DNA from 2 places in the Streptomyces sp. NPDC014801 genome. Region 2 is predicted to be linked to the other one. Evidence: riboswitches for the same ligand, from Rfam matches in the RefSeq annotation. Region 2 holds a riboswitch; the other holds the start of a gene.
The links. Region 2 has a riboswitch for cobalamin ahead of ACF1AL_RS12040 (cobalamin biosynthesis protein). Riboswitches for the same ligand answer to the same signal wherever they lie in the genome.

Region 1 (7,344 bases), on a different contig from region 2:
GCGCCGCCCCGCACCAGGGCGGCGCCACCGCCGTCCTCACGCCTGCGGATAGCGGCGGGGAGTCCAGACGATCTCCTCACCGCCCGCCCGCCGCACCACACGCGTCTGCGAGGAGCCGACCAGCAGGATCGTGCGCATGTCGACCTCGCCCGGATCGAGCTCGGCCAGCCGCACGACACGCACCTGCTCACCCGAGCCACCCACGTCCCGTGCGACCACCACCACAGTGTCCGGCGCCCGGTGCTCCAACAGCAGCTCACGGGCCTTGGCCACCTGCCAGGTACGACTGCGCGACCCCGGGTTGTACAGGGCCAGCACCAGGTCTGCCGAAGCGGCCGCACGCAGCCGCTCGGCGATGACCTCCCACGGCTTGAGCCGGTCGGACAGGGAGATGGTGGCGTAGTCGTGACCGAGGGGCGCACCCGCACGGGCCGCGGCGGCATTGGCGGCGGTCACCCCGGGCAGCACCCGCACCCGCACACCGTGGTACTCCTCCTGCGAGGCCACCTCCAGGACGGCGGTGGCCATGGCGAAGACGCCCGGGTCGCCGCCGGAGACCACGGCCACCCGCCGCCCCCGCTGGGCGAGCTGGAGCGCGAACTCGGCGCGCTCGGCCTCCACGCGGTTGTCCGACCCGTGGCGGCGCTGGCCCTCACGTACGGGTACGCGATCCAGGTACGTCGTGTAGCCGACCAGGTCGTCGGCGGCGGCCAGCGCGCCCCGCGACTCGGGCGTCAGCCACAGCGGCCCCGCGGGACCGGTGCCCACCACCACGACCTCACCCTGTTCGCGCACGGCCGGCTCGGCGTCGACCTGGCTGGGCAGCACCGCGACCGAGAAGTACGGCACCGACTCCGCCTCGACGTCGGCGAACCCGGCCAGGCGTTCCCCGGCCATGGTGGCCCGCTCCACGTAGCGGGCCTGTCCCAGCTTCCCCGAACTCTCCAGCGCCCGGCGCACCTTGGGAAAGGTCCGCCCCAGCTTCATGACGACGGCGGCATCCGTCGAGGCGAGGCGGGCCGTCAGTTCCTCCTCGGGCAGCGTGCCCGGCAGGATCGTCAGCACCTCCTCGCCCTCCGCCAGCGGGGCCCCCAGCCGGGCAGCCGCCGCGCTCACCGACGTCACACCCGGGATCACCTCGGTGTCGTACCGGCCGGCGAGCCGCTTGTGCATGTGCATGTAGGAGCCGTAGAACAGCGGGTCGCCCTCGGCGAGCACGGCGACCGTACGGCCGGCGTCCAGATGGGCGGCAAGGCGCGCCGATGCCTCGGCGTAGAACTCCTCCATCGCGCCCCGGTAGCCGCCGGGGTGGTCGGTGGTCTCGGTCGTGACCGGGTAGACCAGCCGCTCCTCGATATGGTCCTCGCGGATGTGCCCGGCGGCGATCGACCGCGCGATCGACCGGCCGTGGCGGGCACTGTGATAGGCGATCACGTCCGCCTCGGCGATGACCTCCACCGCCCGCACCGTCATCAGCGACGGGTCACCGGGGCCCAGCCCCACCCCGTACAGCTTGCCGCTCACTCTTCCTCACTCGCGATCGCGTTGAGGGCCGCCGCCGCGATGGCGCTGCCACCCCGGCGGCCACGGACCACCAGGTGCTCGAGACCCGAGGGGTGGTGCGCGAGGGCGTCCTTGGACTCGGCGGCGCCCACAAACCCCACAGGTACACCGATGACAGCGGCCGGCCGCGGCGCGCCATCCTCGATCATCTCCAGCAGGCGGAAAAGCGCGGTGGGCGCGTTGCCGACGGCGACCACCGCGCCCTCCAGCCGGTCGCGCCACAGTTCCAGGGTGGCGGCGCTGCGCGTGGTCCCCAGCTTGCGCGCGAGGTCCGCCACGGACGGGTCGGACAGCGTGCAGAGCACGTCGTTGCCGGCCGGGAGCCGCTTGCGGGTCACACCGCTGGCCACCATCTGCACGTCGCAGAAGACGGGCGCGCCCGCGCGCAGCGCCTCGCGGGCCCGGGCCACCACACCCGGCGTGTACGCCAGGTCCCGGACCAGGTCGACCATCCCGCAGGCGTGGATCATCCGGACCGCGACCTGCGAGACGTCAGCGGGCAGACCCGCGAGGTCCGCCTCCGCGCGAATGGTGGCAAAGGACTGGCGGTAGATGGCCGCGCCGTCCTTCTCGTACTCGAACACCGTGCTCCTAGTCATCCGTGGGGTCCGTGCTCGCCGCAGCCAGGGCGGCAGCGAGCTGCGAGGGATCGTCGATGGTGCGGGCGGTGCCCTCACGTCCGCCTCGTACGGCGGTGATCCGGTAGCCGCCGTCCCCGGTGGCGACGGCGTCGACGTGGTCGCCGAGCGGCCGGCCGCAGCGCCGCTCGCAGCCGGAGAGGTAGACCGGGAGGCTGCCGCTCGCGCCGAGGGCTCCCACCGCGTCCGCCCTGACATCCGCTCGCGACTTGGCGCACCCCGGCCGCCCGATGCAGGCACCGACCCGCAGCCAGGCAGACGCCGGATCGGTGATCAGTCCTGTGGCGGCCAGATCGGTGAGCCGCTTGGCCGGGGTCGCGGGCAGCACGACGCCCCGCCAGGGCGTCAGCCGCAGCTCGTGCGACGCGGCGGCCGTCAACTCCGCCCACTGGACGGCACTGACGCGGCCCAGCGGGGCGAGGACGGACACACCCCCCGAATGCGCGATCGCGCCAGGCCGTGGCTGTGCTCCGACGGGCCACGGTGCGACCACAGAACTCGCGGCAGGCGTCCAGCGCACCACCTCGGCGGCCAGGCCGTCTCCCCGGTCCGGGAGTTCGGCCACCCGCCACGCCTGTCCGCGGCTCGCCTTGAGGAAGGCTTCTGCGGCGAGGAGTGCCGCCGCGGGTGCCTCGTCGGCGCTGACGCGGGCAAGGCGGCCGCAGGAGCCGATGCGCATCCAGGCGTTCCCGTCCGGTGCCGCGCGCACCGTCACGTCCGCGTCGAGGCCGGCGACGTCCCCCCGCCCGTCGTCGAGGGCGAAGAGGAAACGCCCCGACAGGCCCGTCGCGGTGTCGCTCGCGCACAGCAGAGCGTCCAGCTTCCGCAGCCAGGGACGTACGTCGGTGTGCCCGTCTGCGTCCAGTCCGGACAGGGGGGAGGCGACGATGTTGCGGATCCGCTCGTGCCGCGCAGAGGGCAGCAACCCCGTCGCGGTGAGCCGGTTCGCCAGTTCCCCACCGCACCCGCCGGCGAGCCCCCGCAACTGCACGTTGCCCCGAGAGGTCAGGTGCAGCTCGCCGTCCCCCAACTCGAGTGCCGCCTGCCCGAGAGCCCGAGCCTGATCGACGCTCAACACCCCACCGGGAACGCGCACTCGGGCCAGCGCACCGTCCCCCGCGGCATGCAGACGCAGCGCCCCCGGGCAGGCGTCACCGCGGTCCCGGAAGGCCGCTGCGGCCTCGGGCGACGGAGGTACGGGTGCCGTAGACATGGCGGCGAGCATACCGATGATCAGACCGAAGGTATGCCCCGCACTGGTGTGGTGCCCCTTACTATGCTCCTCGGTGGATCATCCGGTCCACCTCGCCAAGACGGCGACAGGGGAGGAAGCCCGGTGCAAATCCGGCGCGGTCCCGCCACTGTGAACCCGCCACCTCCATGGACGGGTGAGCCAGGAACTCCCGCCGTCCGACACCACCCGGGGCGCGGACCCCGAGGAAGGCCAGACGCCGCATGATCCTCCTGCTGTCGACGTCCGACACCGACCTGCTCAGCGCCCGAGCGGCCGACGGCCCGGTCGCATACCGCTTCGCCAACCCGGCCCGCCTCGACCTGGACGAACTCCCCGCCCTCCTGGACGGCGTAGGCCTGGTCGTCGTCCGCCTCCTGGGCGGACTGCGCGCCTGGCAAGACGGGCTCGACCTGCTGCTGGCCGACGGCCGGCCCGTTGTCGTCCTCACCGGCGAACAGGCTCCCGACGCCCAGCTGATGGCCGCCTCCACCGTCCCCGTCGGTATCGCGGCCGACGCCCACGCCTATCTCGCGCACGGAGGCCCGGCCAACCTGGAGCAGCTCGCCCGTTTCCTGTCGGACACGGTCCTGCTTACCGGCCACGGCTTCGATCCGCCGGCACCGGCCCCCACCTGGGGCCCGCTGGAGCGGCCGGCCCCGGCAGACCCGGGCGCCCCCAAAATCGCGGTGCTCTACTACCGCGCCCACCACATGAGCGGCAACACCGCCTTCGTGCACGCCCTGTGCGACGCGATCGAGGAGGCCGGGGGCAGGCCGCTGCCGCTCTACGTCGCCTCCCTGCGCGCCCCCGAGCCGGACCTGATCGACGAACTGCGCGCCGCCGACGCCATCGTCACCACGGTGCTGGCCGCCGGCGGCACCAAACCCGCCGAGGCGTCGGCCGGCGGCGACGACGAGTCCTGGGACGCGGGCGCCCTCACCGCCCTCGACGTGCCCATCCTCCAGGCCCTGTGCCTGACCGGCTCGCGCTCCACATGGGAGGCCAACGACGAGGGCGTCTCCCCGCTCGACGCGGCCAGCCAGATCGCCGTCCCCGAGTTCGACGGCCGCCTGATCACGGTGCCGTTCTCCTTCAAGGAGATCGACGCCGACGGCCTCCCGGCCTACGTCGCCGACCCCGAGCGCGCCGCCCGCGTCGCCGGGATCGCCGTACGCCACGCACGCCTCAGGCACATCCCGGCCGCCGACAAGCGCCTGGCGCTCGTCCTGTCCGCGTACCCGACCAAGCACTCCCGGATCGGCAACGCGGTCGGACTGGACACCCCGGCCAGCGCCGTCGCCCTGCTCAGGCGTCTTCATGAGGAGGGCTACCACTTCGGCGCCGAGGACATCCCCGGGCTAGCCTCCGGTGACGGCGACGAACTGATCCGCGCGCTCATCGAGACGGGCGGACACGACCAGGACTGGCTCACCGAAGAGCAGCTGGCCCGCAACCCGGTGCGGATCCCGGCCGCCGACTACCGCCGCTGGTTCGCCACCCTGCCCAAGGACCTGCGGACAGCCGTCGAAGAACACTGGGGGCCGGCACCCGGTGAGATGTTCGTCGACCACAGCCGCAACAAGGACGGCGACATCGTCCTCGCCGCCCTGCACTACGGCAACCTGCTGATCCTCATCCAGCCCCCGCGCGGCTTCGGCGAGAACCCCATCGCCATCCACCACGACCCCGACCTCCCGCCCTCCCACCACTACCTGGCCGCCTACCGCTGGATCGCCGCCCCGCAGTCCGAAGGCGGCTTCGGCGCGGACGCGATGATCCACCTCGGCAAGCACGGCAACCTCGAATGGCTGCCCGGCAAGAACGCAGGCCTGTCCGCCGCCTGCGGGCCCGACGCCGCCCTCGGCGACCTCCCGCTCATCTACCCGTTCCTGGTCAACGACCCCGGCGAAGGCACCCAGGCCAAGCGCCGCGTCCACGCCACCCTCGTCGACCACCTCGTCCCGCCCATGGCCCGCGCCGACTCCTACGGCGACATCGCCCGCCTGGAGCAACTCCTCGACGAGTACGCCCAGATCTCCGCGATGGACCCGGCCAAGCTGCCCGCGATCCGCGCCCAGATCTGGACCCTCATCCAGGCCGCCCGCCTCGACCACGACCTCGGCCTGGACGACCGCCCCGACGACGACGGCTTCGACGACTTCCTCCTCCACGTCGACGGCTGGCTCTGCGAGGTCAAGGACGCCCAGATCCGCGACGGCCTTCACACCCTCGGCACCCCGCCCACCGGCCCCGACCGCGTCAACCTCGTCCTCGCCATCCTCCGCGCCCGCCAGATCTGGGGCGGCACCACCACCCTGCCCGGCCTGCGCGAGGCCCTCGGCCTCGACGAGTCCTCGGCGACCCGCACCACGGCCGACGAGGCGGAGGAGACGGCACGGGCATTGGTGCAGGCCATGGAGGACGCCGACTGGGACCCGGCCGCCATACCCACCGAACACGGCGAACAGGTCGCGGCCATCCTGGCGTTCGCCGCCCGCGAGGTCGTCCCACGCCTCGCCGCCACCACCGCCGAACTCGACCACGTCGTCCACGCCCTGAACGGCGGCTTCGTCCCCGCCGGCCCCTCCGGCTCCCCACTGCGCGGCCTGGTCAACGTCCTGCCGACCGGCCGCAACTTTTACTCCGTCGACCCCAAGGCCGTCCCCTCCCGCCTCGCCTGGGAGACCGGCCAGGCCCTCGCCGACTCCCTGCTGCAGCGCTACCGCACCGACAACGGCGACTGGCCCAGCTCCGTCGGCCTGTCCCTGTGGGGTACCAGCGCCATGCGCACCGCCGGCGACGACGTGGCCGAGGCCCTCGCCCTGCTCGGCATCCGTCCCGTATGGGACGACGCCTCCCGCCGCGTCACCGGCCTCGAACCCATCCCGTACGAGGAGCTGGGCCGCCCGCGCATCGACGTCACCCTGCGCATCTCCGGCTTCTTCCGCGACGCCTTCCCGCACACCATCGGGCTCCTGGACGACGCCGTACGCCTGGCGGCCTCCCTGGAGGAACCGGCCGAGATCAACCACGTCCGGACCCACGTGCAGGCAGACCTGGCGGCTCACGGCGACGAGCGCCGCGCCACCACCCGCATCTTCGGCTCCCGCCCCGGAACGTACGGCGCCGGACTGCTCCAGCTCATCGACTCGCGCGACTGGCGCACCGACGCCGACCTCGCCGAGGTCTACACCATCTGGGGCGGCTACGCCTACGGCCGCGACCTCGACGGCCGCCCGGCCCGCGAGGACATGGAGACGGCGTACAAGCGCATCGCCGTCGCGGCCAAGAACACCGACACCCGCGAGCACGACATCGCCGACTCCGACGACTACTTCCAGTACCACGGCGGCATGGTCGCCACAGTCCGTGCCCTGCGCGGCACCGCCCCCGAGGCGTACATCGGCGACTCCACCCGGCCAGAGACGGTCCGCACCCGCACTCTGGTCGAGGAGACGTCCCGCGTCTTCCGCGCCCGCGTCGTCAACCCCAAGTGGATCGAGGCGATGCGCCGCCACGGCTACAAGGGCGCCTTCGAACTTGCGGCCACGGTGGATTACCTCTTCGGCTACGACGCCACCACCGGCGTGGTCGCCGACTGGATGTACGACAAGCTGACCAAGACCTACGTCCTGGACCCGACCAACCGCGAGTTCCTCCAGCAGGCCAACCCCTGGGCCCTGCACGGCATCGCCGAGCGCCTCCTGGAGGCCGAGTCCCGGGGGATGTGGGCCAAGCCGGATCCGGGCGTGCTGGAGCAGCTGCGGCAGGTGTACCTGGAGGCGGAGGGAGACCTCGAAGGGCAGGGGTGAAGGCCCTGTTCACTCCGCGCAGCGCGCGCACAGGCCGTAGACCAACAGCGAGCCGCTCGCCCCGGGCCGCAAGCCGCTCATCTCCATGATGCGTTCC
Region 2 (7,344 bases):
CCAGGCCGCGGGTGGGCGAGCCGGAGGGGCCCGCCGGGACGTATCCGCCGTCCAGCGCCTTGAGGATGTGGCCGATCTCGTCCGTGGTGCGGGCCAGGCGCGGCACGACCTCCGTGCACGCGAACTCCAGCACGGCGACCGCGTCCGGCAGTTGCGTGCCGAGCACGTCCCGCAGGATCTCCGGCACGGCCGCCCGCTCCCACGCCCGCGACTCCATGCCCTCCGCGATCCGCCGGCACAGCTGCTCCAGCAGGTCGATCGCGTCGGACGCGGTGCGCGCCGGGCCCTCCACGAGGTCCGTCAGCTCCACCGGCACCTTCACCGGGGCGCCCGGCTCGGCCAGCAGCTCCTTCTCGACCAGCCCGAAGTGCGCGGCCAGCGCGGAGCGCAGACCCGGCAGGGCGTTCGCCTGGCCGCCCCACACCTGCGCGGCGCGCAGCACGGCCAGCACCAGGTTGACGCGCGGCTCGCCGACCGGGCCGCCGCCCAAAATATGCAGGCCGTCGCGGATCTGCACGTCCTTGATCTCGCACAGATAGCCGTCGATGTGCATGACGAACTCGTCGAACTCTTCGTCGTCCGGCTGCTCGTCCACATGCAGGTCGTGGTGCAGCTCGGCCGCCTTCACCAGCGTCCAGATCTGCGCGCGCACGGCCGGCGCCTTCGCCGGGTCCAGGTCGGAGACCAGCGCGTACTCGTCGAGCAGCTGCTCCAGCTTCGCCAGGTCGCCGTAGGTGTCGGCGCGCGCCATCGGCGGGACGAGGTGGTCGACGACCGTGGCGTGCCCGCGCCGCTTGGCCTGGGTGCCCTCGCCGGGGTCGTTGACGATGAACGGGTAGATCAGCGGCAGGTCACCGAGGACCGCGTCGGGGGCGCAGCCGCCCGACAGGCCCAGGCCCTTGCCCGGCAGCCACTCCATCGTGCCGTGCTTGCCCATGTGCACGACGGCGTCGGCGCCGAAGCTGTTCTCCAGCCACCGGTAGGCCGCCATGTAGTGGTGGGACGGCGGCATGTCCGGGTCGTGGTAGATCGCGATCGGGTTCTCGCCGAAGCCGCGCGGCGGCTGGATCATGACGACGACGTTCCCGAACTGCAGCGACGCCAGGACGATGTCGTCGCCGTCCACGTAGAGGGAGCCCGGCGGCTCGCCCCACGCCTCGGTCATCGCCTCCCGCAGCTCCGGGTCCAGCTTCTCGAACCACGCCCGGTAGTCGGCGAGCGGCACCCGCGCGGGCGCGGCGGCCAGCTGCTCCTCCGTCAGCCACTCCACGTCGTGCCCGCCGGCCTCGATCAGCCGGTGGATCAGCTCGTCGCCGTTGTCGGGGTGGCCCTCGACGACGTACCCGGCGTCGCGCAGCGCGTCCAGCACGCGCACCGCCGAGGCTGGCGTGTCCAGGCCGACGGCGTTGCCGACGCGGGAGTGCTTGGTCGGGTAGGCGGTGAAGACCAGGGCGATCTTCTTCTCGGCGTTCGGCTTGTGCTTGAGCCGGGCGTGCCGCACCGCGATCCCGGCCACGCGCGCGGCCCGCTCCGGGTCGGCGACGTACACCGGGACCTCGTCCGGGCCCTGCTCCTTGAAGGAGAACGGCACGGTGACGAGCCGGCCGTCGAACTCGGGGATCGCGACCTGCATCGCCGCGTCCATGGGGGACAGGGCGGCGTCGGACTCCTCCCAGGCGCTGCGCGACGAGGTCAGGCACAGTCCCTGCAGCACGGGCACGTTCAGGTCGGCGAGCGCCCCGATGTCCCAGGACTCCTCGTCGCCGCCCGCGGACGCCTGCGAGGCGTGCGTGCCGCCGGCCGCGAGCACCGTGGCGACGAGCGCGTCGGCCCGCCCGAGCAGCTCGTACAGGGCGGGGTCGGCGCCGCGCAGCGAACCGCAGTACACGGGCAGCGCGTTGGCGCCCTGCGCCTCGATCGCCTCGCACAGGGTGTCCACGAAGGCGGTGTTGCCGCTCAGCTCGTGGGCGCGGTAGAAGAGCACGCCGACCGTCGGGCGGCCCTCCTGGACCGGGTAGGAGCCGTGCACGCCGAACTCCGGCATCTTGCGCGGCTCGTCGAAGCCCTCACCGGTCAGCAGTACGGTGTCCGACAGGAACCGCGACAGCTCCAGCAGGTTCGCCGGGCCGCCCTCGACCAGGTACCGCAACGCCTCCGCGACGACGCCCGCCGGCACGCTCGACTCGGCCATCAGCTCCGCGTCCGGCACGGACTCGCCGCCCAGCAGCACGGTCGGGATCCCGGACGCCTTCAGCGCGGCGAGCCCCTCCTCCCAGGCCCGCTTGCCGCCCAGCAGCCGTACGACGGCGAGGTCCGCGCCCTCCAGCAGGCGCGGCAGCTCCCCGGCGACGTCCACCCGGGTCGGGTTGCCGATGCGGTAGTCCGCACCGGACGCCCGGGCCGCCAGCAGATCCGTGTCGGCGGTCGACAACAACAACACTGTGCTCATGCGGGCGCTCCCGGTGGAATGAAAGGCAGTCCTTGCGGCGCGCCCGACTCGATGAGCCGCCACAGCGCGTCCGTGTCCGCGTGCTGTTCGATCAGGTCGCCGAGCCGGTCGAGCTGCTCCTCGCGCAGCGCGGCGAACGAGGTGCCGGGGGCCGGCACGAAGCGGCGGCCCGCGGCGGCGGCCACCTCGCGCAGGAAGGCGCGGCGGAAGCCGTCGGACTCCAGCGAGCCGTGCCAGTGCGTGCCCCAGGTCTGGCCGACCCGGCAGCCGTCCAGGAAGGGTTCGCCCCCGCCGACGGTGGCCACGCCGTGATGGATCTCGTAGCCCTCGACGGGTTCGCCGAGGGCTTCCCCGGAGGGCCGGGTGAGGGTCTTCTCGCGGGCGAAGCGCACCCGCACGGGCAGGATGCCGAGCCCGTCGACGTGCCCGCGCCGGCTCTCCACCTCGTCCTCGATGTGCTCGCCGAGGATCTGGAAGCCGCCGCAGACGCCGAGGACCGGCCGCCCCTCGGCCGCCCTGCGGACCAGCGCGTCCGCCAGGCCGCGCTCGCGCAGCCACTCCAGCGCGCGGACCGTGCCGCGCGTCCCCGGGATCACCACCAGGTCCGCGTCGGCCAGTTCCTCCGGCCGGTCCACGAACCGCACGACCACGCCGGGTTCGGCGGCGAGCGCGTCCACGTCGGTGAAATTGGACATCAGCGGGATCGCGCAGACGGCGACCCGCAGCACGTCCTCGCCGACCGGCGGGGAGACGTTCGACTCGCGGACCGTGCCGCGCAGGGACACCCGCAGCCCGTCCTCCTCGTCGATGCCGAGCCCGTGCCGGAAGGGCAGCACGCCGTACGTCCGCCGCCCGGTGAGGCCGTGGAGCATGTCCAGGCCCGGCTCCAGCAGGGAGACGTCACCGCGGAACTTGTTCACCAGGAACCCGGCGACCAGCTCCTGGTCCTCGCGGGAGAGCAGCGCGACGGTGCCGAAGAAGGACGCGAACACGCCCCCGCGGTCGATGTCGCCGACGACGAGCACGGGCAGTCGCGCGCCCCGCGCGATGCCCATGTTCACGATGTCGGTCCGGCGCAGGTTGATCTCGGCCGGCGACCCCGCCCCCTCGCAGATCACCGCGTCATACGTGCCCCGCAACTCGGCCAGGCAGTCCAGCACCGTGCCCAGCAGCTTCTGCTGGCGTCCGCCGTGGTAGCCGCGTGCGCTCAGCTCGCCCACCGGCTTGCCCAGCAGCACCACCTGGCTGCTCTGTTCACCACCGGGCTTGAGCAGCACCGGGTTCATCAGCGCGGTCGGCTCGATCCGGCACGCCTGGGCCTGCATGGCCTGCGCCCGCCCGATCTCGGCGCCCTCCCGTGTGACGAAGGAGTTCAGCGACATGTTCTGCGCCTTGAAGGGCGCCACCTTCACGCCCTGCCGCACCAGCCACCGGCAGATCCCGGCGGTCACGACGCTCTTGCCGGCGTCGGAGGTGGTGCCGGCGACGAGGAGACCACCGTTCATTTCTTCCGCCCCTTCGCTACCAGACGCCCGGCCACTCCCACGCCGAGCGCGAGCCAGCCGACCCGGCGGGACAGCCGTACCGCCCGGTCGATGTCGGTCACGGCGACGGCGCGTCCCGTCGCCCCGTTCAGGACGGGCCGGTGCTCGACCCGGCCGCCGTAGGAGAGGGTGCCGCCGAGCCGTACGCCGAGGGCGCCCGCGAAGGAGGCCTCCACGGGCCCGGCGTTGGGGCTCGGGTGCCGGCCGGCGTCCGCCTTCCAGGCCCGCAGGGCGCCGCGCGGGTCGGGCCCCGCGGCCGCGGCGAGGGCGGCGGTCAGCCGCGCGCCCGGCCAGCCAGCGAGGTCGTCCAGGCGCGCCGAGGCCCAGCCGAAGCGCAGGTGGCGGGGCGACTTGTGACCCACCATCGCGTCCAGGGTGTTCACCGCGCGGAAGCCCAGCAGTCCCGGCACCCCGGCGAGCGCGCCCCACACCAGGGCGCCCACGACGGCGTCGGAGGTGTTCTCGGCGACGGACTCCACGACCGCCCGTGCGATGCCGTCGGCGTCCAGGGCCTGCGGGTCGCGTCCGCACAGGTGGGGCAGGCGGGCGCGGGCGGCCTCGACGTCACCGGCGTCCAGGGCCCGGCCGATGGCGCGGGCCTCGCGGGCGAGGGAGGTCCCGCCGACGACGGACCAGGTGGCGGCCGCGGTCAGCGCCACGGAGGCGGCGGGGGAGCGGCGGACGGCACGGGTGGCGGCGGCCCCGAGGGCGACGGCGCCGCCCGCGCAGACGGCGGTGTGCAGGGCGCCCCAGCCGCGGTGGTCGCGCCACAGGGCGCGTTCGACGGCGGCCGCGGCCCGTCCGAACACGGCGACCGGGTGCCCGCGCCGCGGGTCACCGAGGAGGAGGTCGCCGAGGAGGCCGGCGGCGGCGCCGTACGCGAAGACGCGTTCGGCTCGCATCGGGCTCAGCCGACCGCGGGGTCGAGCGGAGCGGGAAGGGTGGGCCTGGTCCTCGACCGGCAGCCGCGCATGGCGTCATGTCCTCACTCAGGGTGTCCGCGCCCTGGTTCGAAGGAGATCGGCGGTGAGAGTTCCTGGCTCCCGGGGTTCGCACCCCGGTGACAGTGGCGGGACCGCGCCGGACTTCCACCGGCTTCCTCTCCTGCCGCCGCAACTTGGCCCCGGCAGTCCACCACGGCTGTTCGAGGGCCGTCAACTTGCCCTTGACCTGGGGTGGAGGAGTGTGGGCAGGCCCACACGGAGGGGACCTGCCAGGTCACACGCGAACGCGGGGTGCCGGTGGGGCACCCCGCGTCCGCCGATGCGTGAGGTCAGGCGACGATCAGATGGATCCCGTACGCCACCGCCGCCGCGCACGCGGCGAAGCAGACGTACGCGCCGGTGACCGCGAGGGCGGCCGAGCCGCCCTGGGCCTGGACCCGCTCACGGCGGGAGAGGCCCATGATGCCGAGGGTGAACAGGGTCACCAGGCCGACGGTGACCGCGAGGCTGACACCGAAGACGGAGCCGAGGGCCGCCCAGTCGATCTTCATGCTGCTTCTCTTCCTTCGTTCCCGTGAGCGGCCGTCAGGCGGCCGGGGCCGGGTTCGCGGCGGGCGTGGCGGTGGCCGCCGGCTCCGCGGCCGCGGGGGCCGGGATGGTGGCCGTCAGGTCCTCGGGGGTGGCCGGGACCGAGGCCGCCGGGTCGCCCACGGCGGCCAGGCCGGCGGCCGGGGGCGGGGTCACGGCGGCGATCGCGGTGGTCACCACGCCGGCCGGCTCCTCCGTGGCGGGGTCGGCGGCGTTGACGTTGGTGTGGTCGACGACCTCGCGGCGGGAGATCCGCCAGATGGCGAAGCTGGAGGCCACCAGGAAGACGGCGACCAGCGCGGTGCCCCAGTCACCGAGGCCGGTGACGTACTCGGCGAGCGCGCCGACCAGGGCGGCGGCCGGCAGGGTCAGCGCCCAGGCGACGAACATCCGGGTCGCGGTCGACCAGCGCACCACGCCGCCCTTGCGGCCCAGGCCCGCGCCCATCACGGAGCCGGAGACGACGTGCGTGGTGGACAGCGAGAAGCCGAGGTGGGAGGAGGCGAGGATGGCGGTGGCCGCGCTGGTCTGGGCGGCGAAGCCCTGCTGCGGCTGCATGTCCGTCAGGCCCTTGCCCATGGTGCGGATGATGCGCCAGCCGCCGATGTAGGTGCCGAGCGCGATGGCCAGGCCGGCGGAGAGGATCACCCAGGTGGGAGGGTCGGAGTCGGGCGCGACGGCGCCGCCGGCGACCAGGGCCAGGGTGATGACGCCCATCGTCTTCTGCGCGTCGTTGGTGCCGTGGGCGAGGGAGACCAGGCCCGCGGAGGCGATCTGGCCGGCCCGGTAGCCCTTCTCGGCGGCCTTGCCGTCGGCCTTCTTGCCGATCGTGTACGACAGCCGCGTGGCGGCCATCGCGGCGAGCCCGGCGACGATCGGGGCGGCCACCGCGGGCAGCAGCACCTTGGTCACGAGCACGTCGCCGTGGACCGCGCCGAAGCCGGCGGAGGCGACGGTGGCGCCGATCAGACCGCCCATCAGGGCGTGGGAGGAGCTGGAGGGCAGGCCCACGAGCCAGGTCAGCAGGTTCCAGAGGATCGCGCCGACCAGGGCGGCGAAGATGACCTCGGGACGGATGCCGCTCTCGTCGACGAGACCCTTGGAGATCGTGTTGGCGACCTCCACGGAGAGGAAGGCGCCCACAAGGTTGAGGGCGGCGGACATGGCCACGGCGATCTTGGGCCGCAGCGCGCCGGTCGAGATGGTGGTGGCCATCGCGTTGGCGGTGTCGTGGAAACCGTTCGTGAAATCGAACGCGAGTGCGGTGACGACCACAATCGCGAGGATCAGCGAGAAGCTTTCCATTTACCCAGGCATTCGTTCGAAGTCATTGGCGAGCCGAACGTAGGTAACCCGGGTGAACGGAAGGTGAACTGGGCCGGGCGTCCCGATGTCGGAAAGAGGGGGGTGCCGCTCCGCTCGCCGCCGACGGCCCGTACGGCACACGGGCCCCGCGGCTCGCGCCGCTCGTTCCGGTGGCCCGGGGCGGCGTGGATGAGATTCCGGTCACTGCGCCGGGGGACATGCCCGGGCGGGGCGCCCCTGGCAGGATCGCGGCATGTCGGCGAAGCAGCGGTGGACGGCGGGGGACGGGCCGGGGGCCCGCGCGGAGGGCGGGAGCGGGACGGGACCGGAGCCGGTCGTTCCCGGTGGTGAGGACGAAGCGGCGGCCTGGGCGGAGCTGGTCGCGACGGCGCGCCGGACCGTGGCCGACGGGCTGGTCGTCGGCACGTCCGGCAACGTCTCGGTGCGCGTCGGCGACCTGGTGCTGGTCACCCCGTCGGGCGTGCCCTACGACCGGCTGCGGCCGCAGGACCTG

Region 1: linked by a shared signal. The riboswitch ahead of cobN (cobaltochelatase subunit CobN) and the one ahead of ACF1AL_RS12040 (cobalamin biosynthesis protein) in region 2 are both predicted to bind cobalamin.

What each region holds. Positions count from the first base shown of each region.
Region 1 is NZ_JBIBXG010000024.1:14,412-21,755, reverse strand. Features, by position in the region: gene ACF1AL_RS38330 (precorrin-2 C(20)-methyltransferase) at 37-1,524, opposite strand; gene ACF1AL_RS38325 (precorrin-8X methylmutase) at 1,521-2,162, opposite strand; gene ACF1AL_RS38320 (cobalamin biosynthesis protein CobG) at 2,155-3,426, opposite strand; cobalamin riboswitch at 3,471-3,625, shown strand; gene cobN (cobaltochelatase subunit CobN) at 3,657-7,247, shown strand; gene ACF1AL_RS38310 (Fur family transcriptional regulator) at 7,257-7,344, opposite strand, start outside.
Region 2 is NZ_JBIBXG010000004.1:576,718-584,061, forward strand. Features, by position in the region: gene cobN (cobaltochelatase subunit CobN) at 1-2,449, opposite strand, end outside; gene ACF1AL_RS12035 (cobyric acid synthase) at 2,446-3,954, opposite strand; gene ACF1AL_RS12040 (cobalamin biosynthesis protein) at 3,951-4,895, opposite strand; cobalamin riboswitch at 5,001-5,136, opposite strand; gene ACF1AL_RS12045 (hypothetical protein) at 5,267-5,488, opposite strand; gene ACF1AL_RS12050 (inorganic phosphate transporter) at 5,523-6,830, opposite strand; gene ACF1AL_RS12055 (class II aldolase/adducin family protein) at 7,084-7,344, shown strand, end outside.